4 regions of the Paenibacillus sp. MT86 genome follow, and region 4 is predicted to be linked to each of the others. Evidence: riboswitches for the same ligand, from Rfam matches in the RefSeq annotation. Region 4 holds a riboswitch; each other region holds the start of a gene.
The links. Region 4 has a riboswitch for cyclic di-AMP ahead of AC3RCL_RS29960 (APC family permease). Riboswitches for the same ligand answer to the same signal wherever they lie in the genome.
Positions count from the first base shown of each region.

Region 1 (5,573 bases), 960 kb from region 4:
ACTGGGACACCGATGCCAGCGACTCGCCGCCGACGGGAATCAACCGGCTGGCCATCCGGTTACCAAACGTAATGGTACCCGTCTTATCCAGAATCATCGTGTTGATGTCACCGGCGGCCTCAACCGCTTTGCCGGACATCGCCAGCACGTTGAACTGCGTTACCCGGTCCATGCCGGCAATCCCGATCGCTGACAGCAACCCCCCGATCGTGGTCGGGATCAGACATACCAGCAGCGAGATCAGCACCGGAACGGTCAACTCGATGCCAAGATACTTCGCGATCGGTGCCAGCGTCACAACCACGATCAGGAAGATCAGCGTTAAGACGATCAACAGCGTATTCAGCGCAATTTCGTTTGGCGTCTTCTGCCGGGAGGCCCCTTCGACCAGCGAGATCATCCGGTCGATAAACGATTCCCCCGGATCGCTTGTAATCCGGATGCGGATCGTATCGCTGACAACCCGGGTCCCCCCCGTGACCGAGCTGAAATCGCCGCCGGCTTCTTTAATGACGGGGGCGGATTCCCCGGTAATCGCCGATTCGTCAACGGATGCAAGGCCCGCAATCACTTCCCCGTCCCCGGGAATCATCTCGCCCTGCGCGACCATCACGATATCTCCTTTGCGCAGAGCCGTGGACGACACGGATTGTACCCCGCCGTTCTCCATCACTTTGCGAGCCGTCATTTCCTGCTTCGACTGCTTAAGGGAATCGGCCTGCGCCTTGCCGCGCCCTTCGGCAAGCGCCTCTGCGAAGTTTGCGAACAGCAGCGTGAACAGCAGGATGACGAACACGGTCAGGTTAAATCCGATACTGCCCTCGGTACCGAAATAGGACGGAAATATCGTCATAAGCAGCACAACCAGAGTCCCGGCCTCCACGACAAACATGACCGGATTTCTCATCATCAGGACGGGATTCAGCTTCGTGAAGCTGTCCTTCAGCGCCTGACGGACCATCTCTTGGGACATCGCTTTTTTTCTCGTATTATTCATGGTAATAGGCCACCTTTTCTATTTAACGAATCGTCAGATGCTCGGCAATCGGTCCCAGCACCAGCACAGGCAGGAAGGTCAAGGCACCGATGATCAGGACCACCGCGATGAGAATGCCGGCAAAAAGCTTATTATCTGTCCGGAACGTTCCGAGCGTCTCGGGAACCCACTGCTTCCGCATCAGAGAGCCGCCCACCGCCAGCAGGGCAATCATCGAAATATAGCGCCCGATCAGCATGACCAGTCCGGTGCTGATGTTCCAGAACGGCGTGTTATCCGCAAGGCCCTCAAACCCGGAGCCGTTATTGGCAGCGGATGACGTGTATTCGTAAAGCACCTGCGAGATGCCGTGAAAGCCCGAATGGGCAATGCCCGCCTGTCCCGCATCCGTCATGAGCGCGAGCGCCGTCGGAGCAAGGATGATCAATGGGTGTACCAGAATGACAATCGCGATCAGCTTCATCTCCCGGGCCTCGATTTTTCTGCCGAGAAATTCGGGGGTACGGCCAACCATAAGACCGGCCAGGAACATCGCCAGGATCGCGTACATGAGCATGTTCATCAGCCCGACGCCTTTTCCGCCAAAAACGGAATTCAGCATCATCAGGGACAACGGCGAAATCCCGCCGAGCGGCGTGAGCGTATCATGCATGTTGTTGACCGACCCGGTCGTGGCCGCAGTTGTCACCGTCGTAAACAGGGAGGATTGGGCGATCCCGAACCGGACCTCCTTGCCCTCCATGCTGCCTTGCGAGGCGTCGATGCCCAGCTGGTTTAATGCCGGGTTGCCGTTGGTTTCCGCGGCATAGTTCAAGGACAGGAAGCCGATAAACAAGGTCATCATTACCGAGAATATGATCCAGCCCTGCTTACGGCTCTTCGCGAACAAACCAAATGTGTAAGGAAGCGCCGCCCCGAGACTCCACATGGACAGAATCTCGATCACATTGGTCAGCGGGGACGGGTTCTCGAACGGATGCGCCGAGTTGGCCCCCATAAAACCGCCCCCATTGGTGCCCAGATGCTTGATCGATTCGAGCGCGGCCACCGGACCCACCGCTATTTGCTGCTCGCTTCCTTCCAGCGTCGTGACGCTGAGCGTAGGCTTCAGGGTCTGCGGCACCTGCAGCGCCACCAGCACCATCGCAATGATGAAAGCAGCCGGAATGAATACCCGGGTATGCGCCTTAACGAAGTCCTCAAAAAAGTTGCCGACGGTCGTGCCCTTGCTGGTCACCGCCCGGATAAAAGCAATCGCCACGCACAGCCCGGTCGCCGCGGACGTAAACATCATCATCGTAATGACGGCCATCTGGGCCAGATAAGACAATCCCGACTCCCCGCTGTAATGCTGAAGATTCGTATTGGTCATGAAGCTGATCATCGTATTGAACGACAAGGTCGGTTCCATATGGCCGATGCCGTTCGGGTTCAGCGGCAGCACCTTCTGCAGCCGCAGAATCAAGTAGCCCGCCGCAACCAGCACGATATTCGTTAACACAAAGCTGACGGCATATCCTTTCCATGTCATCCCCTTGCGTTCTTTCAAGCCGATCAGAGCAAAGATCGGTTTCTCCGCCCAGGAGAACCATCTGTCCGTACCATTGCTTTCATAACGAAACACCTGATATAGATAAGTTCCCAGCGGCTTGACCAGCAGCACCAGAACGAGTATAACGATGGCAATTTGTAAAATGCCCATGACGAATGCCTTCCTCCTTCAGCCGTTTCCCTAGAATTTTTCAGGGTGAATCAGCGCATAAATCAAATAGAGAAAAATAAAAATCGTGAATATCAACATGATCATCACGGCTGATCAGCCTCCGGTTCCGAAACCACGCGCCCGCACCAGGACATAAACAGCATGAGCAGTCCGTAGGTTCCTCCCAAAATGAGCACCATAACTAAATCCTGCATGAATGTAACCTCCCCTACGCTCTTGTGACGTCAGTCCAAACACTTAGCTCATAACGGATGCCATCAGAAAGGACACCTGATGATGATTCGTATGAAGCACCACATCGGCACCCAGCCCTTTGTATATCAAGCGCGGATTGCCGGAATGGGTGATCACGTAAATCGACTCCGAGGTCCATGTCCGGCAGATCCGCAAATAGCGGCAGCACAGATTCAAGCTGCTTTCGAACAGAAACACCTTGCCGACGGGAAACTCGGGAATGATCCAGGTCTGCTCGTCTCTTGTATCAATCAAAATGATGGGTTTGCAGCCCAGTTCTCGCAGCCTCTGCTGCTCAGCCCGGTTGTTGGCTATGGCCGCAAACGGAACACGTTTGTGAATCAGCTGGCGGACGAATTCCTCCCCTGCCTTGTTCGGCGCGGATACCAGGATGAATTCCTGTGGTTTCTCCATCTTCGTTTCTCCTCCTAAGGTCAGAAAGAGAAGGCAACAACAAAGAAGCCTGCGGAAAGAGAAGAACTCTTCCCGCAGGCTTCTTACAGGACACGGTGAAATACACCGTGGCCCAAGTCCACGACAATCGTTGCCTCTCTCGATACGCTTACGAGGTTAGCTGACGGATTCGGGCGTGAGAGTCGCCCTACCCATAGACCGTTATCTTGTCTACAGGATTCACCCCAGAGAGATCAGATTCATCTCCCGACTGGTTCCCCCGTTCCTTTTCCATTCAAGGACTCAGCGAAAATTAAAAACGAGTAGCATGTTATTCTATTAGCCATTGACTTGTCATCCAGACTGGGCATAACAGCACAGCAACAGGAGGTTCACGCGGTGAGAGTCGCCTCTACCTTCAAATCTCAGCAAGGCCCATGGTGCCTTCGCCATCGATCCATAAAGGCTTAGGGGCAGCTCTCACACTGCCTTTAGACCTTCATGAAACGGCTGCCCGTATGCCTTGGTCGTTGATGACCGTCAATTCATAGTTCGTATCATACGTCCGGCCCTGCAGGATGTAAATGTGAGCAAAAACACATCTGGCGTTATGTCGAACAGGAACCAAGCAGTATTTCGTCTTTATCTTCCGAATACTGCTCTATACTATGTATTTCTCTTGTTTTCTCTTATTTATCGCAATCCAACGAGATACCGAGATTTTGCCACGATAATAGATGACACGGCTGATTGTACGCGTTTTCTTTTACCGTTTTCATCACATTTCGGAATCTATTCGTCCCATACGGTCATTTACTTTTCGTTTCCTCCGGCGTATGATTCATCCATCTATTCGAAACACGTGATACGCCGAGCTCCCGACAGACCGGGAGACGGGGGAACCAAAGTCACCAGTCTTCGATTGGTGAATGGGGTGAATCCGCTGCGCCTAGGATCGAAGGGCCCAGCGGTAGGGTGCTCTCAGTCCGAATCCGTCAGCTAACCTCGTAGGCGCGTTGTTGAGAGAGAATACCATCCAAGCTTTGGCATAGCGGCCGCCGGAATTGGGGCTCTAACCATAAATAGGCCTGGAGAGCGGGGTTTCTCTGCTCACCAGGCCTATTTGCCGTGCATATAACATTCTTATAAAGGAGCGTAGATCAAATCATGACGAAACTCATCGAGGCAGCGCTTACACCCGTCATCGAAACCGCAGTGCCTGCATTAGGTGAAGAGACTATCGGCCATATGGAGATATTTCGTTTCGACCGGGGCTCGGCCGAACGCTTTATCCCATGGAGCGATCATGGCTGGAACTGCGGCTTGTTCAAAGTCAGCTGCAAAGACGCGGCAGGATATGTCGAATATGCCCTGCCAAGAACGAGAGAATTTTCGGACCTGGTCCGCTGGGCATCCGTCTTCTCAAGGCTGAGAGGCATGTCCGTGACTGAGGCCCTTCGCTATGCCCGAAAGCAGCAGCAGCAGTGGGGATCCGCACGGATGCAACTTGCTGTATCGGCCCTCGCCGATCTGGAGATCAACCTGCATCGGCACGTCACCCGGGAGCGGTTAGGCAGACTGCCGCTCGAGCGCTCCTTCCTGATGGATTGCTCGGAGTCGTATTATCATTTCTAGGGACAGCAGCTACAGAGAGCTAATGTCCCCGTTTCCTTTGGATTGGGCACTTCTAAGCAGCCTGATGTTTTTTGAAACCATGAAGAACCCCGTCAAAACGCCACTTATTTCATCAGGCATTTTGATGGGGTTCTTCAATCGGATCCCGCTCACTTGAACATATTTTTGAGCACCATCATCAGATTGGCCGGCTTCTCCGCCAGCCTCCGGGTGAAATACGGGTACCACATCGTTCCATAGGGCATATAACACCGGATACGGTAGCCGTCCTGCGCAAGCGCTGCTTGATCGTTCATCCGCAGTCCGTACAGCATCTGAAATTCATAGTCCTGTTTGTCTATGCGGCTCTGCTCGGCAAATACCTTCACCCAGTCGATGATGTTGTCATCATGCGAGGCAATCGCGACGTAGGCTCCTTGGTCGAAATGCATTTTGACCAATTTCTTGTAGTTGTCAATGACCTCCCGCTTCTGCTGAAAGGCGATGGTTCCCGGCTCTTTGTACGCCCCCTTCACCAGCCGCAGATTAACGCCGGCCCTTAACAAGTTCTTCACGTCCTCCTCCGTACGGAACAAGTAGGCCTGCATCACG
Region 1 covers NZ_CM179499.1:508,320-513,892, reverse strand. The annotation lists gene kdpB (potassium-transporting ATPase subunit KdpB) at 1-997, opposite strand, end outside; gene kdpA (potassium-transporting ATPase subunit KdpA) at 1,020-2,699, opposite strand; gene AC3RCL_RS02190 (potassium-transporting ATPase subunit F) at 2,730-2,798, opposite strand; gene AC3RCL_RS02185 (hypothetical protein) at 2,958-3,368, opposite strand; cyclic di-AMP (ydaO/yuaA leader) riboswitch at 3,498-3,666, opposite strand; cyclic di-AMP (ydaO/yuaA leader) riboswitch at 4,206-4,378, shown strand; gene AC3RCL_RS02180 (hypothetical protein) at 4,515-4,982, shown strand; gene AC3RCL_RS02175 (proline dehydrogenase family protein) at 5,132-5,573, opposite strand, start outside.
Region 1: linked by a shared signal. The riboswitch ahead of AC3RCL_RS02185 (hypothetical protein) and the one ahead of AC3RCL_RS29960 (APC family permease) in region 4 are both predicted to bind cyclic di-AMP.

Region 2 (5,573 bases), 3.0 Mb from region 4:
CGGCAGCGCGCACATGTCCCTCTTTTGCAAAAAGAGTTCCAATCCACCTCATTCCGCTCGGCCAAGTCAAGCACCGTCATGCCCAGAACAGGGGCCACGCTGCGCTGAACCTCGCGGCCCGTAAGCTCGATGATCCGGTCCGGCACGGCTTCCATTCTCTCTTCCGCTGCCGGGAGCGACGATTTCTCTCCGCTGTTCCCGCCCTTTTTGTTTTTCCAGAATTTAAACACGCCTTTATCCCCCTATGCATGTACAATCATCAGGTTATGTATGAATTCCTTCAATTATTATACTGGAAAGTTTAAAAAATCAACATCCCTACTCTTATCGATTCTATGACATCATGCAATTGGAACTCTATGAAAATTTTGCTATACTAGCGTATGCTAAAAGCAAATTCCATATTCTATGAGAATCATTCTATTATTTTATTGGGTTGGAGGGAAAACAATAGCATGCTGCATAAACCATTAGGAAAAACAGCCGTCGCTGCCGTTCTTGCCTTATCTCTGCTCGGAACCGCTCCCCATAGCGGCCAGATACAGGCTGCGCCTGCCATTTCGGTAAAGCTGGATGACGTTGCGCTTACATTCGACGCAGCTCCCAGGATAGACAAAGGGGTCACGTACGTGCCGTTCCGGACGGTCGGTGAAGCGCTGGGCATTCAAATCACGTGGAACAGCAAGACGCAAACGGTGAAGGCCATTGGCGAGGTGAAAGGTCAAACGACGGAAGTGCTGCTTCAAGTCGGAAGCACGAGCGCAACCGTCAACGGTAAAAAAGTGAAGCTGGCCGCTCCCCCTGTCCAGCGGGAAGGCCGCGTTCTGATTCCGCTGAGCTCGTTCAGCAGCCAATTCGGCGTTAATGTCGGCTGGAATCAGGCGACTCGCACGGTCTCCCTCGTGTCGCCGCAGCGCGAAATGCATCTAAGAGCCTTTTACGCTTTGCAATCTTTCCAAGAGCGGGATCTCGTAGCATCCATGAATTCAGTCGCCTTCGGCTGGAGCCGCATTGATCGGGAAGGTCAGTTTACGCTTCAAGGCGACGAGTATCGTCTGCCTGCGGCGGCCGGCGACGTGACTCCGCAATCGATTGTTGCGGATGCAGCGGATCGGGAGATTAAACCGTACCTTATGGTTTACGCTTTGGACGGAAACGGCGAATTAACCAAAGTCCTCAGCGACAGCAGCCTTCGCCAAAAGTCCATTGAGGGCATCACGACCGCGGTGGCGGATAACGGATTCGGCGGCGTGGTGCTTGATTTCGAAGGGCTCGGTTTTAAACTGGATGCCGCGAAGCAGCAGAAGCTGCTTAATGATTACGTCAAGCAATTGAAAGCGGCATTGCCGAGCGACATTGCTCTGTCCTTAGCGGTTCCGCCATTGAACAGCGCCTATAAAGGCTATGATTACAAGACGCTGGCCTCCCTTGCCGATGATCTCATCGTCATGGCGTATCAGTACAATCCGGTTGGCACCAAAGCCCAGGTTCCTGAACCCAACAGTCTGGTGGACCAAGCCATTCAGCAGGCACTTCAGGCAGGCGTTCCTAAGCAGAAGCTCCTGCTCGGCATCAGCTTAAGCAGCGAAACCGCCACATCCGTCGACGATAAGCTCGGCTTGGCCAAGCGCTATGATCTGAAAGGTGCCGCTTTCTGGCGTCTGGGCTTGTTCCGTTCCTATAATAATGGCATGGAAGCCGCCGTGAATGCCTCTGTCGTAAAAGAATAATCTAGTGAATCCTTTCGCAGAATCCCAAATTATAATCTTCCATAAAAAAAGAAAGCCTGACAAGATCATCTCTTGTCAGGCTTTCCGGTTATGTATCGAACTCTAAACTGCGTATTCCAATTAGCTCGCGCTTCCTACCAGTTTAGCATAGTTCTCTTGACTCAGTACACGGCGCGCCGTTACATAACGCGGTTCGTAATAGGAGTCGCTAAGCTTGCTGATTCTTACGCCCTTGCTGCTGGAAGCATGCGCAAATTGTCCATCTCCAATGTAAACGCCCGCATGGGAAATGCCGCTTCCGCTTGTATTGAAGAATACCAAATCTCCGACTCTCAGGTCCTCGCGATCCACATGAACCCCGGCTTTAGCCTGACTCTGGGATGTGCGCGGAAGATCCATGTCGAAATTTCTAAACATATACAGAATAAATCCGGAGCAATCAAATCCGCTTGTCGTTGTTCCGCCCCATTTATAAGGCGTTCCTACCAATTGCTTCACTTGATGCTGAAAATTCGGTTGTTGATCAGCATAAGCTGATACGGCACCTGAAGAAAAAATAATTGCAGATCCAAGCAATGTGATGACAAATTTCTTCAAAATATGTTCTCTCCTTCGATGCCTACGGAGTTAGCTAAGGGTTCGGTTGAAGGTTCCCTATACTCTCTATGGTACAAGAATAATTCACCCAAGACGGTTCCCCCGTTTTCACAAACGAAATTCGGCAAAATTCATTAACATTTTGTAACCTTCTCTTAATATAGTATACAAGCAAGGATGCTGTCAATAATATCCTAGAAATCTATCACTATATGTTAATCAATGTCGTATAGGCTGAAAATTTTCATGTTTTTTCATTATGCCATCTCGTATACTCATGACAATTATGTAACACTCCATCGAACCTCCGGCGACGTTTTGTTAACGGGCATGCAACTTTTTTGCAGTTCGGAACGTTTACATATTCAGACAAGAAATCAAAGAGGTGATCCTTCGCTTATGAGTCAAATCACGATGGCTGAAGCTTTGGCAGTCCGGGCAGCAATCAACCGTCTCATGAATCAATTGATGACGGAACGCTTGAACAACAGCAGCACGATCATTGAAAAAGGGGAAACGGCGGAGTATCCTGCTCGCAGCGTGGATGCCATTACGGAAGAGATCGAAGCCGCCGCAGCGGATTACAGAAAGCTGGATCTGCTGATGGCAATCTCCAACACGACGCAGACCATTAGTTGGAACGGCTCCGACATGACCATCATGGAGGCGATCGAGCTCGCCAAACAAATGCGCAGCGATATCGGACAGCTTGCCCATCTCGGCTCCCGCAAGAAGCTGGAGCGCCAGAGCGGCCGGGGAAGCGGAGATGGCGCCGTAACGCTGTTTAACGTGGCCTTATACGATCCGGAAGCTTATCAGGCGCAGGCGCGCAAGAAGGAACGCGAAGTGACCAGGCTCTCCTCACTGATCGAGCATGCCAACCATACGAGCATGATTACGTTCGACGCATCAAAATACATGGAATAGCGGAAGCCGCCGGCTCCAAGCCTGCAGGCCGCCTCGCGTGCGGGTTTGGAGCCGGCGGCTTCCGTCGGCGGGCGGGAAAGTGCGGGCAACCGCTTATTGTTTGTCGGATACAAACAAACCTAATAGGAAACCAAAAACTCGACTCCAGTGAAAACGGATGACGGCTTACGGTTTACGCCTATCACCTGTCACAAGTTACGGACTTCGCTTACGCAAATATGATCGCTCCGTTTCCCGCTCTCTTCATGAATAATCAGAAAGCCGCCCTTGAGGGCGGCTTTTGTTGCCTTTTCTTACGAATATATTATTGGAACAAGGCTGCGGCTCCCACCAGGCCAACATCGTCCCGCAGTCCCGCAGGAACGATCTCGTAGGTTCCTAGATAGGACGGCATGACCAGCTTATCCGTCATTTCCCGAAGCTGCGGGAAAAGAAGCTCGCCTGCTCTGCTCACACCCCCGCCAACCACGATGCGATCGGGGTTGAAGCTGTGAATGACGTTAACCAGTCCAAGTGCCATGTAATAGACGGCACGATCGATGACCTCCACTGCGACGGGGTCATGAAGACGTTTAGCCTCGAATACATGCCTGGCGTTCACGCCTCCATCGGCTGCGGCCAGTTCAGAAATAACGCTGGTCTGGGTAAGCATCCGCTGGGATGCTGCCAGGCCGATGGCCGTTCCTGAAGCAAACACCTCCCAGCAGCCATGGCTGCCGCAATTGCACTGCGGACCGCTGGGATCAATGATATGATGCCCAAGTTCCCCTGCAAAGGAATTGCTGCCCAGAAACAGCTTGCCATCCAGCACGATGCCTGAACCGATGCCTGTGCTGAGCGTCACGTAAACCATGTTCGTCGACCCTCGGCCGGCACCTCTTACATATTCGCCCCATGCGGCTGCATTGGCATCATTCAGCACTTGTACTTCCGTATTCAGATCTCGTTCCATCCAGGCTTTGAGAGGGACGTTGGTCCATTCCGGCAAATTCGTGCCGTGAATGACAATGCCCTCCCGGCTGTTAACCGTTCCCGGCGAAGCCATGCCTACGCCTCGAAGCGGGTGGCCGCCCGACACGCTGCGAATCATGTTCGTAATTCTCGCGACCACTTCCTCGGCCGTACGCGCTCCGGCTGTCTCCATTTGCTCCCGGTTCAGCAGCTGTCCTTCGGAATCAAAGAGCGCTGCCGCGATCTTCGTACCCCCAAGGTCAACGCCAACCACAAATTCTTGCTGTTTATTCAATTCGGTTTGCAATTTTTGTTCACCTGTTTCCGATAGGTTTGCTACTTCTATTGATGTAAGCTGTCAGCCAAGGATCGCAGTTCAACCGGATCAATGGGCTTCAGCCCTGATCGGCCATACCGGACAGCTGAGCCGAAATGAACCTCGCTCACGCCGGTCTGGTCGATGAAATCGCGTATGATTTCCCACTTCAGGCCATTCCCGGCCAAAATCTTAAGCCCGGTGCCTGCGGCTTGTTCCACAAGCTCGCGAATCCTCGGGATCGCTTGCGGTGCCGGCTGCGGTCCTCCCGACGTCAAGACGCGGGTGACGGCCGGATATTTCTGCAATGTACGCAGCCCTTCGAATTGATCCTCCAATTCATCAAAAGCCCGGTGGAATGTCACCTGCATATCGCCCGTCCATTCCAGCATTTGGGCCAAGGCGGCCTCGTCGATCTTTCCTTCCGGAGTCAGCATGCCAAGGACCACGCCAGCCGCACCCGCCTTGCGGATCGCCTTAACCTCCGCAACCATGGTTGCTATATCCAGCGCGTTATACACAAAGGATCTGCTATGGGGCCTTACCATCACATGGACCGGAATCCGAACGGCTTTCACGACCTCTTCCACGAGACCGATGCCCGGCGTGAGCCCGCCTTCGGTGATCGCCGTGATCAATTCCAGACGGTCCGCGCCATTCTTCTCGGCTGTGATGGCATCGTCCACGCATGTTGCGATAATTTCAAGCAGCATGTTCTTCACTCCTTACTGTCGTTGGTTCGCTTATGCAGGGCGAAACTGCTTCTCCACATAGTCCGCCAGCAGCCTGGCTCCATAGCCGGTAGCCCCTGCCGCGGAGTGAGGGAATTCCCGTTTATACTGGACCGTGCCTGCCATATCGATATGCACCCATTTCATGGTCTCCGCCACAAAATGGCGGATAAACAACGCAGCCGTTATGGCACCTGCCAAAGTCGACGTGCCGACATTCCTCAGGTCGGCATAATCGCTTCTAAGCTCGGATTCATACTCGTCCATCAGCGGCATGGGCCATAAGCGCTCTCCGTTGCGCTCCCCGATCTCAACCAAATC
Region 2 covers NZ_CM179499.1:2,584,241-2,589,813, reverse strand. The annotation lists gene AC3RCL_RS11415 (2Fe-2S iron-sulfur cluster-binding protein) at 1-230, opposite strand, end outside; gene AC3RCL_RS11410 (stalk domain-containing protein) at 456-1,730, shown strand; gene AC3RCL_RS11405 (C40 family peptidase) at 1,851-2,327, opposite strand; cyclic di-AMP (ydaO/yuaA leader) riboswitch at 2,331-2,464, opposite strand; gene AC3RCL_RS11400 (hypothetical protein) at 2,727-3,254, shown strand; gene AC3RCL_RS11395 (ROK family protein) at 3,559-4,512, opposite strand; gene AC3RCL_RS11390 (copper homeostasis protein CutC) at 4,548-5,234, opposite strand; gene AC3RCL_RS11385 (leucyl aminopeptidase family protein) at 5,265-5,573, opposite strand, start outside.
Region 2: linked by a shared signal. The riboswitch ahead of AC3RCL_RS11405 (C40 family peptidase) and the one ahead of AC3RCL_RS29960 (APC family permease) in region 4 are both predicted to bind cyclic di-AMP.

Region 3 (5,573 bases), 480 kb from region 4:
CTGACGGAACAGCTCATGAAGATCCACCTTCAGCACATCACCATGATGAACCCTCACGTTCCCGTAGGGCTCCAGGACTTCCCTTAGGATGGGAATCAGGCGCTGATCGATTTCGACCGCGGTGACGGTTCCTGCCGTCTGTGCCAGCTTCTCCGTCAGTGCACCGATGCCAGGTCCGATCTCGAGCGCGCCCTTATCTTCATCCAGTCCTGCAGCTTCCACGATTTTATACAAAATATTCTGATCGATGAGAAAGTTCTGGCCCAGACTCTTCTTGAAGGAGAATCCATGGCGCGAGATGATCTCCTTCGTCCGTCTTGGTGTTGATATATCCTCGATCCGACTCATTAGCTAAACGCCCCCTTCTTCCAGCTGTGCAAGTGCTGCCAGAAATTCTTCCCGCGATATTTGAAACATGGCCAATCGTTTATGGAACTGCTTGCTGTTGCAGTATCCGATGCCCAGCAGATTACCCATCGCCATCCGTCTTGCCGCAGCCTCCGGGTGAGCCGATAATCCTGCCTCCAGCATATCCTCCAAACTGATCAGGCTCTCTGCACCCTCAAAAGACGTGTGAACCCGCTCCAGCGCGCGCCGTATCGCCTCTGGCGAGGCATTCTCCACGCCGATATCCCCTTTCCGGGTAGCATCCGCTTCCGGAATGAAGGCGTGCTTGCAGCCGGGTACGCCCTGATCCACGATTTTGCGGATTCGTTCACCCGCATGGTCAGGATCCGTCAATATGATAACGCCTCTGCGCTCCTGGGCAAGCGCTATGCGCTTCAGGATTTGTTTGTTGATCGCTGAACCGCCGGTTTCGATCGTGTCGGCTTCTACGGCCCGTTTAATGGCAACGGTATCGTCCCTGCCTTCCACGACAATCACTTCTTTAATCATGCGTTCGTTCTCTTCCTTCCCAAGCAGAGCAGGCCTGTACAACGTTAAGGCTCAACCCGTTTAGCCTTGATTACTCCGGTCTTAACAAAACAAAAGAAGAGGAAATATTCCCTCTTCTTGATCATCATATATTATAAGCTAAATAGTATAGCATTAGAATGGCAAAGTAAATTGGAATTCATGCGTCTAGTTCAATTCAGGTTTAACCGGACCGATCACGTAAACGGTGCGGCCGCTCTTCCGGCCGAAATTCATGGCCGATTTCAACGAATCGTAATAGACATCGATTTTGTTGCCTTTGATGGCGCCGCCCGTATCTTCAGCACGGCGGAAGCCGATGCCTTCGATGTAAACCCACCATCCGATCGGGATGATATTAGGATCAACGGCGATGGTGCGACCTTCCGTAACGCGTGTGCCGGATGCGGTACGCGTACCGATTCCTTGCTGTTCGGCGGAATACGCGGTCATCGACACGTTGTTCAATACCTTCTTGTATTTAAAATCAACGCCTGCGCGGGAAACCACGTTGTTCTCAACAGCCTTGGCGGTCGTTACTTTTTTCGTGCCGGACAATTTAGCCGGTGTAGCTTTTACATCGGTGGCTGCCGCCTGGACGATAACAGGCTTCTCCACTTTTTTCGTGCCTACGGCAATGATTTTATCCTTCGTTCTGCGTTCGATTTGTTGGGAGACCTTAGTCTTGGAAACCAGCTTGCCATTGTGGTAGACCTTCTCGTAATGGTTCACCATAAGACCAGACTCGCCCCGCTGAATGACGCGGTTATCGCCCTTTTCAAGCGATGGATCGGCCGTCTTGATCACGCGGAATTCGCGATCTTCCGTTTCCTTAACTTTTTGCTTCGTGACGCGAACGACATTGATATTCATATTGCTGGTCAGCTTCGTGTCTTGCGACGGTTGTACTATATCTTCACCCTGGATCGTAACGCCAGCCTCTTTGAGTACATGATCAACTGTATCCTGGGATGTAAATATGGTTTTGGTTTTGCTGCCTACCGTAACGTTGACTGGAATAGCTCTGTCAATAATAATTCGGTCTCCGTCCCGGATTGAGCCGTTCAGGGGCATCGAAATTTGATCTTGGGGACTCAACGTGATCGCTTGCTCATCCAGCAATTCCTGCAGCAACGATCCACGTGTTTCCACCGTAGTGACCCGGCCGTCGACGACAAGCTGAACTTCCTTGCCTGCCTGGTCATGTACAACCAACGATATGAGAAGTGATACCGTAACGGCACCCATGGCGCCGAGCAACATCAGTTGACGCAAATTGTCATGCTTCCATCTCAATGCGTAAGACATGCTGGATGATTGTGATTCATGGGTTTCTTCAGGTTGAAAAATGCCCACTATTCCATCCTCCTTCATAGTCCCGCCGTCTAGGTAAACGCATGAATGCATTTGACGTGACTATAGCAATTTTTCTCACAGGGCGCCCTGCTATCTATCTACACCCTGCGTCAATTCCCGTCTTCCGTCCATCTGCCATCACCTCCTGTTTACCAAGAGTATGATGGACCCGTCTCCATTATTCAAAAATAAAAGAAGCCATTGAAAGAGTACTAGAGGCTCTAACGTGGCTTCCTGATGAATGAAATCATGGAAATGGTATGCACGAGATTTCCCCTCTTATTTCGCTTACGGAGTTAGCTGTCGGGTTCGGACGTAAGAGAGACGCCCTATATCCGGATGCCCGCTCATGGCGAGATCCTTCAAATTCACCCCAAAGACCCGAAAAAGAAATCAAATACAGCTTCGTGCATCCAGACCAGTATGCACCGCAGTATCGGTTCCCCCGTTCTCCAGAATTTCGGAGATTAAGCGAGACGGTTCATGAAATATTCGGCTGCGATCTGCACATCGCAGCTTCTTATCACTGAAAAGATGATATCCTGTTTGTATGCAGGTTGTAAAGCGACATTCAACCACATTTTCTCAAGTAAAAGGTTAAAATATTGTAATATCAACGCCTTTTCTGATTAAAAAACTTTAATTAATCGAAAATGCTCCCTTTTTCATGGCTTTTGCTCTTGTTTTCGTTAAATACCAAATCGTTCCAGCGCATTTTTGGTGGTAATTTGGGCCAATTCCTCATAGGACAACCCTCTAATTTCGGCCGCCGCCTCCGCCACCAATTTTACATATGCGGTCTCATTTCGTTTCCCGCGGAAGGGATGAGGTGTCAGGTAAGGCGCGTCCGTTTCGATCAATAATCGATCAAGCGGAACCTTTGCCAAAACCTCTTTGGGCTGCTTCGCATTCTTGAACGTAATCGGCCCCCCAAACGAGATATGGAATCCCATATCCAGGCACATTTTGGCCGTTTCCCAGCTTCCGGAGAAGGAATGCATGACACCGCCGACCTCGGAGGCTTTTTCCTCACGCAAAATGTTAACGATATCTTCATGCGCATCCCGGTTATGAATGACAATGGGCATGTTCAATTCCCGGGCAAGCCCGATCTGGCGCCGAAGCACGCGGTGCTGTACTTCCTTGGGGGACGTATCCCAATGATAGTCCAAGCCGATCTCCCCGATTGCCACCACTTTATCGTGACTGCATAAAGAGGCGATCCAATCCAGGTCCTGATCCTCCATGGTGATCGCATCTACAGGATGCCAGCCTACCGCTGCATATATAAAATCATAAGTCTCAGCCAGCTTCATCGTGGTCGGGATCGTCTCCCGGTTAAATCCGATATTGATCATCCGCGTAACGCCGGCTTCAAGCGCCCGCTGAATTGCAGCTTCCCGGTCTTCGTCGAATTGGGGAGCGTCCATATGAGTGTGCGTGTCGAACAGCATACTATCCACACTCTCCTTCCTGTCGTTTCTATGTCGTCTATTTTCCATTAGTTGGTTGAATGCAAGGGGATTAACGGTTGTCCTGTTTTGCCTGATTTAATGCTGTTGTTTGAAAACGTCGGCTATCGTCTCCGGCATTTGACCCAGGAGCGGGCCCACCTTCTCCTCCGGATAATAAAGATGGTACCGCCCTTTATGAATGCCGCTGATCGAGCGTACGATATCGGATACCTCCGAGATTTCCCTCAGCTCGTCATGCCGGTCCAGAAGGAGAATCTGTTTCTCGTTAAGCGGCATATCGGAATGAACCTTATCATAAGGAAGATCCGTTGGAAAATCAATCTCCAGGTCATATTCCGGTTGCAGCCCCACGGCGCGGAACGCTTGGCGGATCCCGTCGATGGTTTCCAGATCGATGTTGTCGATTTCTACATATTTGTAGAGCTTTCGGTGCATGAAACGGCCGCATAATTCGCTAAGAAGCGGGTCTTCCTCCTCCGTCCATTGCAGAAAGGCCGTTTGAATCAGGGCTTCATCAAGGCGCAGATATTGATGCACGCCGATATTCCCCGAAAACAGCGCAGGCAGCGGTTCGATCATGAACCGGAAAGCATATCCACGGTCATGCAGTTCCTTGGCCCGGCGAAAGATTTGGCGCAGGATGATTTCGGAGCTTCGGGTGACGGGATGAAAATACACCTGCCAGTACATCTGATACCGCGACATGAGATAATCCTCCACCGCGTGCATGCCCGATTCCTTCACGACGACCCGATCCCGGTACGGCCGCAGCATCCGCAAGATTCGGTCGATATCAATCGTTCCATAATTGACTCCCGTATAGTAAGCATCCCTTAGCAAATAATCCATCCGGTCTGCATCCAGCGGACTAGTGACCAGATTCATCACAATCGGCTTATCGTAGGTTTTGTTAATAACGGAGGCGACCTTCTCGGGAAAATCGGCACCGAGCTCCTGAAGTACCTGATTGACGCAAGTATCTCCGAGCAGGATCCGGCATGTCCAATCCTCGTGGTTCATATGAAAAGCTTCTTCTATGGAATGCGAAAAAGGTCCATGCCCCACATCATGCAGCAGCGCCGCGCAGAGCGCAACTTGCCGTTCCTCGGCAGGCCAATCGGAATACCCTCTCCGTTCGAATTGAGAGATGATTCTTCTCGTAATTTCATAGACTCCAAGAGAATGGGAGAATCGGCTGTGCTCAGCTCCATGAAAGGTCAGGAAAGAAGTGCCCAACTGCCTGACCCGGCGAAGCCGCTGGAATTCCGGGGTATCGATTAACCGCCAAATGATGTCGTCCTGTACATGAATATAGTTGTGGACGGGGTCCTTAAACACTTTTTCTTCCGAAATGGGTGAATGCATTTCATCTCAACTCCTTCTCGTTAACTCTTTAGTTTTAGCCGATAAACACTTCTTTTGACATCTAGTGTCGAACCGTGTCGAATAACGTAAAATCACGCTTTCCAAATCGACAAATCCAAAATCGCCGCAAAAATTGGTTCGATTATGGTAATTCCGTTGCTATATAAGGCTTTTGTTCACTATACTTTCGTAAACAGGTTCCGATTTTTCAAAAATATAGGTTGACTGTTTTGGGAATCGTTGGTACTATAAATAACATAAAAACTAGAACTATGTCGAATTATGACTTTTTTAAATTATGGCGAGAGGGGCATTTATAAGTTATGATGAAATCAACAGGAATTGTAAGGAAAGTCGATGAGCTTGGACGGGTCGTCATTCCGATTGAGTTGCGCCGCACGCTCGGAATTGGTGAGAAAGATGCATTGGAGATTTATGTAGACGGCGAACGCATCATGCTTA
Region 3 covers NZ_CM179499.1:26,870-32,442, reverse strand. The annotation lists gene rsmA (16S rRNA (adenine(1518)-N(6)/adenine(1519)-N(6))-dimethyltransferase RsmA) at 1-348, opposite strand, end outside; gene rnmV (ribonuclease M5) at 352-897, opposite strand; gene AC3RCL_RS00140 (resuscitation-promoting factor) at 1,084-2,271, opposite strand; cyclic di-AMP (ydaO/yuaA leader) riboswitch at 2,541-2,755, opposite strand; gene AC3RCL_RS00135 (TatD family hydrolase) at 2,961-3,725, opposite strand; gene AC3RCL_RS00130 (HD domain-containing protein) at 3,822-5,111, opposite strand; gene AC3RCL_RS00125 (AbrB/MazE/SpoVT family DNA-binding domain-containing protein) at 5,435-5,573, shown strand, end outside.
Region 3: linked by a shared signal. The riboswitch ahead of AC3RCL_RS00140 (resuscitation-promoting factor) and the one ahead of AC3RCL_RS29960 (APC family permease) in region 4 are both predicted to bind cyclic di-AMP.

Region 4 (5,573 bases):
GACCTATAAGACAGTCTCTGTATGCATCTTTAGGTAGCCATCATTTAGCCCTGACCTCGACCACCGTCGAGAAGAAGGTAGCCCCACCACCCAAGTCGGACAGCCTGTCCGGCGTAAGGGCATTGGCGCGCTGCTTGCGGCCCTCGCCTTCCCACCACAGGCCTTGGCTGACTACGGTGCCCGGCAGCATTTTATCCGTCACCTTCGCCCGGACTTCATAGGTTCCGCGGTCATTATATACGATGACCATCTCGCCGTCCTGAAGCCCGCGTTCCTCCGCATCCGCCGGGTGAATCTGCAGGGCCGGCTCCTTCTCCAGCTTCTGATGCTTCTCCACGTTCGCAAAGGTCGAGTTCAGGAAGTTATGGTTCGGCGGCGAAATGAACATGAGCGGGTATTGATGACCGCGGCCGCGCCTTACCCCGTCATATCCTTCCTTCAGCGGCACGTAGGTCGGAAGGGGCGGCAGACCTGCTTCCTCCAGCTGCGCAGAGTATAACTCGATGCGTCCCGAAGGTGTCGGCAAACGATCCAGATACGTGTCAAGCGGCGTCATATCGAGCTTCACATGGCGCTGTTCCCTCAGCTTGTCCAGCGTGACGCCGTTTAGATAAGGGTTATCCGGGAAGTCGAGCGCTCTTGCGATCATCTCTTCCTCGGTCTCATGAAAAGCCGGTTCCTGGAATCCCATAGCCCGTCCCAGCATGGAAAACAGCTCTACGTTGCCCTTGCTCTCCCCAAGTGCCGGAATGACCGGCTCCTGCAGCTGAACGTACTGATGCCAGTAGGAAGCGTACAGGTCCGTATTCTCGAACGAGGAGGTTGCCGGGAGCACGATATCGGCATACTTGGCCGTATCCGTCATAAACAGGTCATGCACAACCGTAAACAGATCTTCCCGTGCAAACCCTTCCCTGACCCGCTCGGTATCGGGAGCCACAACCAGCGGATTGCTGCAATAAACGAAGAGCGACTTAATCGGCTGTTCGGTCATGGCAAGCGCTTCGCCGATCCGGTTCATGTTAATGGTGCGCGCTTCGGGATTCGGCCGGAGATCGGGACGCTCAAGCGCGTCGCTATCCATGCTGTTGTAACCGCCGTTCGACTTGGCGGCCCCTCCGCCCCGCTTCAGCCATTGTCCGGTCAAAGCGGGAAGCGCGGCAATGCTGCGCACCGTCAAGCCGCCGTTGTCGTGATGCTGAAGACCGTTGCCGATATGGATGTAGGAGGTATCGGCCCGGCCGTAGAGGTCGGCCAATTTCTCGATATCCTCGATCGAGATGCCGGTAATGGAAGAAACGTGCTCCGGCGTGTATTCTTTGACGTGCTCGCGCAAGGCTTCATGACCAATCGTATACTTGCGGAGGAATTCCTCATTTACCATGCCGTCACGGAACATGATGTGCATGAGGCCGACGGCCAGCGCCGCATCCGTGCCTGGATACAGCGGAATGAACCAGTCCGCCCATTGCCCCGTCTGGTTCTTGTGGACATCGATCACAACGACCTTGGCACCGGCTTTGCGCGCTTTCTCTGCAATCACCATCTGGTGCATATTGGTGCTGACGATGTTTCCGCCCCAGACGAGGATGACGTCGGCTCGTACGGTGTCCTCCGGAACGGTTCCCCCATTAAACCCCATCACGGATTTCCAGCCCTCATTGCCCGCGGAATTGCAGATCGACTGCTTCAGGCGGCTGGCACCCAGCCTGTTGAAGAACCTGCGGTCCATGCCGTCGACGCTCAATATCCCCATATTGCCGTAGAAGCTGTAGGGCAGGATGCTCTCGGAGCCGTATTCCTCGATCAAGCCCTTATAGCGTCCGGCTATCTCCTGAATGGCTTCGTCCCAGCTGATCCGCTCGAAGGCGCCCTCTCCCTTGGGACCTACTCTTCGCAGCGGATAGAGCACGCGTTCCGGATGGTACACCCGGTGTGCCATATTACGGACTTTATTGCAGATGGCTCCCTGCGTAATCGGATGCTCCGGATTACCGGTCACCTTGACGATTTTTCCGTTCTCTTTATGCAGCAGCAGGCCGCATGTATCGGGACAATCCAACGGACATACCGCCGGAAATACGCCGTTTTCCTGATGAATCATCGCTTGAGTCATTTCGTGCTTCCCCCTTTTGCTCGGCTGCATCATATCCCTTTATCTTAAAAGAAAATCGGGGTTCCAGTAAAGTCATACATTTTTTTCTAATCAGGTGATTCACTTTTCTTCCCCCCGGGTATATTCCTATCAAGAGCAAAGAAGAGGAACCCAGACCCTTTCTCTTCCTTGCCGAATCATGGACCACTCCCAAAAAAATTCGCCATGCCAGTGTCTCCTCCCCCGAGACCGGCATGGCGAATTTGTTTATATGGCATCCTCCCAGTGACCGATGTTCCCCGCGACTAACCTTCTATATTATAGAAACTCGTGATTTTCGCAGAAAACATGCAAAATAAAAAGCCTGTCAAAGCCACGTCTTTATGTAAGCGCTTATCTGTCATTTTTTATAAATAATTCTGTTCGAATGATCGTTGGAGGATGTTTTACAAACGATTGGAGCAGGCGTAATATACTATTCAGCTTCGAAAACATTCTTCATATTCACATGACATTCGCTTAATTTCCTTGATGGAAAGCGGGGGAACCAACCGTATGGAGGGATACCTATAGGATCCTTCAACCATACTAAGGGGTGAATCCTGATTCCATCGCGTACGTACGCCGCGATGGAATCAGGTAGGGCGACTCTCACCGCCCGAATCCGACAGCTAACCTCGTCAGCGTTGATCGGGAGGGTTGTGAACTTGTGATCAAACACAGGGTTCTAACCTGTGTTTTTTGTTTGCCAAAAATCAGCATAGGAAGGGTGACCGTTCCTAGGTCCAGCATATAAAAAACACCGATAGAAGTCCGTTCAGGGAGCTTCTACCATGAACTTAATCTTAAGCGGCGGTGAAAAACAACCATGTTATCCTCAATCAAGCGCTTCCTCATCGGAAGACCGCTTAAATCGACGGAATTAGGCGAACAAAAGCTGAATAAAACCAAGGCGCTGGCCATCCTGTCATCCGATGCACTATCGTCCGTGGCCTATGGCCCGGAACAAATCCTCATTGTGTTGATGACCGTCGGGGCAGCTGCCTATTGGTATTCCATACCGATTGCCGTCGGCGTCCTGGTCTTGTTGCTGGCACTTATCCTGTCGTACAGACAAATTATTTTCTCCTATCCGCACGGCGGCGGCGCATATGTCGTGTCCAAACGGAATTTGGGCATGTACCCGGGGCTGGTGGCCGGCGGTTCCTTGCTCGTGGACTATATCCTGACGGTTGCGGTCAGCGTGTCGGCCGGGACGGATGCGATCACGTCGGCTTTTCCGGTATTGCATGCCTATAATCTGCCGATCTCCATCGTGTTCGTTCTAAGCTTGACCGTATTGAATTTAAGAGGGGTTACGGAGTCGGCCTCCATACTGGCTTATCCGGTTTACCTGTTCGTGCTTGCGTTATTCATCCTGATCGGGGTAGGGATATTCAACATTGCCACAGGCCATGCGTCTCCGGAGCTTCATACGCCGATCGGCACGCCCGTAGCCGGGCTGAGCTTGTTTCTGCTCCTGCGCGCATTTGCCTCGGGCAGCTCCGCCCTGACCGGCGTGGAGGCGATTTCCAATGCCATTCCGAATTTCAAAGACCCGGCCCCGAATAACGCGGCCAAAACTCTGGTGGCGATGGGGTCGCTGCTGGCCCTGTTATTTTCGGGTATCGTTTTCCTGGCTTATTACTATGGGGTCAGTCCCAGCGAACAAGTCACGGTCGTTTCCCAAATTGCCGAGCATACCTTCGGGCGAAATGCGCTTTATTACTTCATACAAGGGACAACGGCCTTAATTCTGATCCTCGCCGCCAACACGGGGTATTCCGCTTTTCCCCTGCTTGCCGTCAATCTGGCGAAGGATAAGTTCATTCCTAGAATGTTCACCGTCCGCGGCGACCGTCTGGGATACTCGAACGGAATCATTATTCTTGGATTTTTCTCCATTCTGCTGCTGCTGGCTTTTGAAGGCAAAACCGAGCATCTGATTCCGCTCTATGCCGTCGGCGTGTTTATCCCGTTTACCCTCTCCCAGACGGGGATGATGGTGAAATGGATTCGCGAAAAGCCCGAAGGCTGGATCGTCAAGCTGATCATTAACACCACCGGCGCATGCATCAGCTTTATCGTGACCATGATCTTCTTCTTTACGAAATTCGCCCAGGTGTGGACCGTGCTGATATTCCTGCCGCTGATCATCTGGATTTTCACCCGGATCCGCAAGCATTACGAGGCGGTAGCGGACCAGCTCCGGATTACGACCTGCGAGCCGGTTAAGCCGATTGAGGGGAATGTCATCATCCTGCCTGTGGCAGGAATCACGCATGTGGTGGAGAACTCGCTGAATTACGCCAAATCGCTGGGAGCGGGCCAAATCATCGCGGTGTACGTGCCGTTCGAGCGGGAGGAGGAAGTCGCCTTCCAGGAAAAATGGAAAAAGTGGCAGCCGGACATCCGGCTGGTGACGCTGCACTCGCCTTATCGGAGCATCATTCAGCCGCTGACGAAATTCATCGATACCGTGCAGCGCAAGGCTAGCGAATCCGACTATCAGGTTACCGTCGTCATTCCGCAGTTCATCCCCAAGAAGGGCTGGCATAATTTCCTGCACAATCAATCCAGCCTGCTCATCCGGGCACATCTCCTGTATCGGAGAGACGTGATCATCACGACGGTTCCCTACCATTTAAAAAAATAGCGGGCTTGTTCCCTGCTTGATTCATTACTGGGAACAGCCTCGCCCATCACGACAAAAAGCTGCGATCAACCGCTGCCTTTCATCAAGGACGGTTGAACGCAGCTTTTTCTTTAAGCCAGACGCTCGCCAGGCTTCCGGCATTAGGAAACATTCTGCGCCGAATGAACCTGTTGAGGAGCGCCGGCCGATGGCACAGGCGTCTGCTCGCCGCGCGGAGCGGCTGCGGCCTGTTTCTCCTGCTTTAAATAAACGGTTCCGTATGTCGCTCCCACAAATAACGCGCCGCCAACGAAATTGCCCAGCCATACCGGAATGAAGTTCATCAGATACTCGCCCCAGCTGTAATAGCCTTCAAAAATCGCGGCCGGGATGAGAAACATGTTGGCCACCACGTGCTGAAACCCGATGGCGACAAACGCCATGGTCGGAAACCAGATCCCGAGAATTTTGCCGCTCATCTGATCCGATCCGTAGGACAGCCATACGGCGAGGGCTACGAGCCAGTTGCACCCGATGCCCGACAGGAAGGCTTGCAGGAAGCTGTCGTCCAGCTTATGCCCGGCCATATCCACCAGTTTCTCCAGGTAAACGCCGCTGCCTGTCAGACCGGTCACATGGCCGAAGAAGTAAGCGACGAATAACGCTCCCAACATATTGCTGACCGTGACAAGCGCTAAATTCCGCATCATCTCCTTCGTGGAAATTCTCCTCTTGAATCTGGCCAAGGACACGGCCATCATGTTGCCCGTCAGCAGCTCCCCGCCTGCAAGCAGGACAAGAATC
Region 4 covers NZ_CM179499.1:6,564,010-6,569,582, forward strand. The annotation lists gene AC3RCL_RS29955 (molybdopterin-containing oxidoreductase family protein) at 41-2,116, opposite strand; cyclic di-AMP (ydaO/yuaA leader) riboswitch at 2,602-2,797, shown strand; gene AC3RCL_RS29960 (APC family permease) at 2,964-4,790, shown strand; gene AC3RCL_RS29965 (formate/nitrite transporter family protein) at 4,931-5,573, opposite strand, start outside.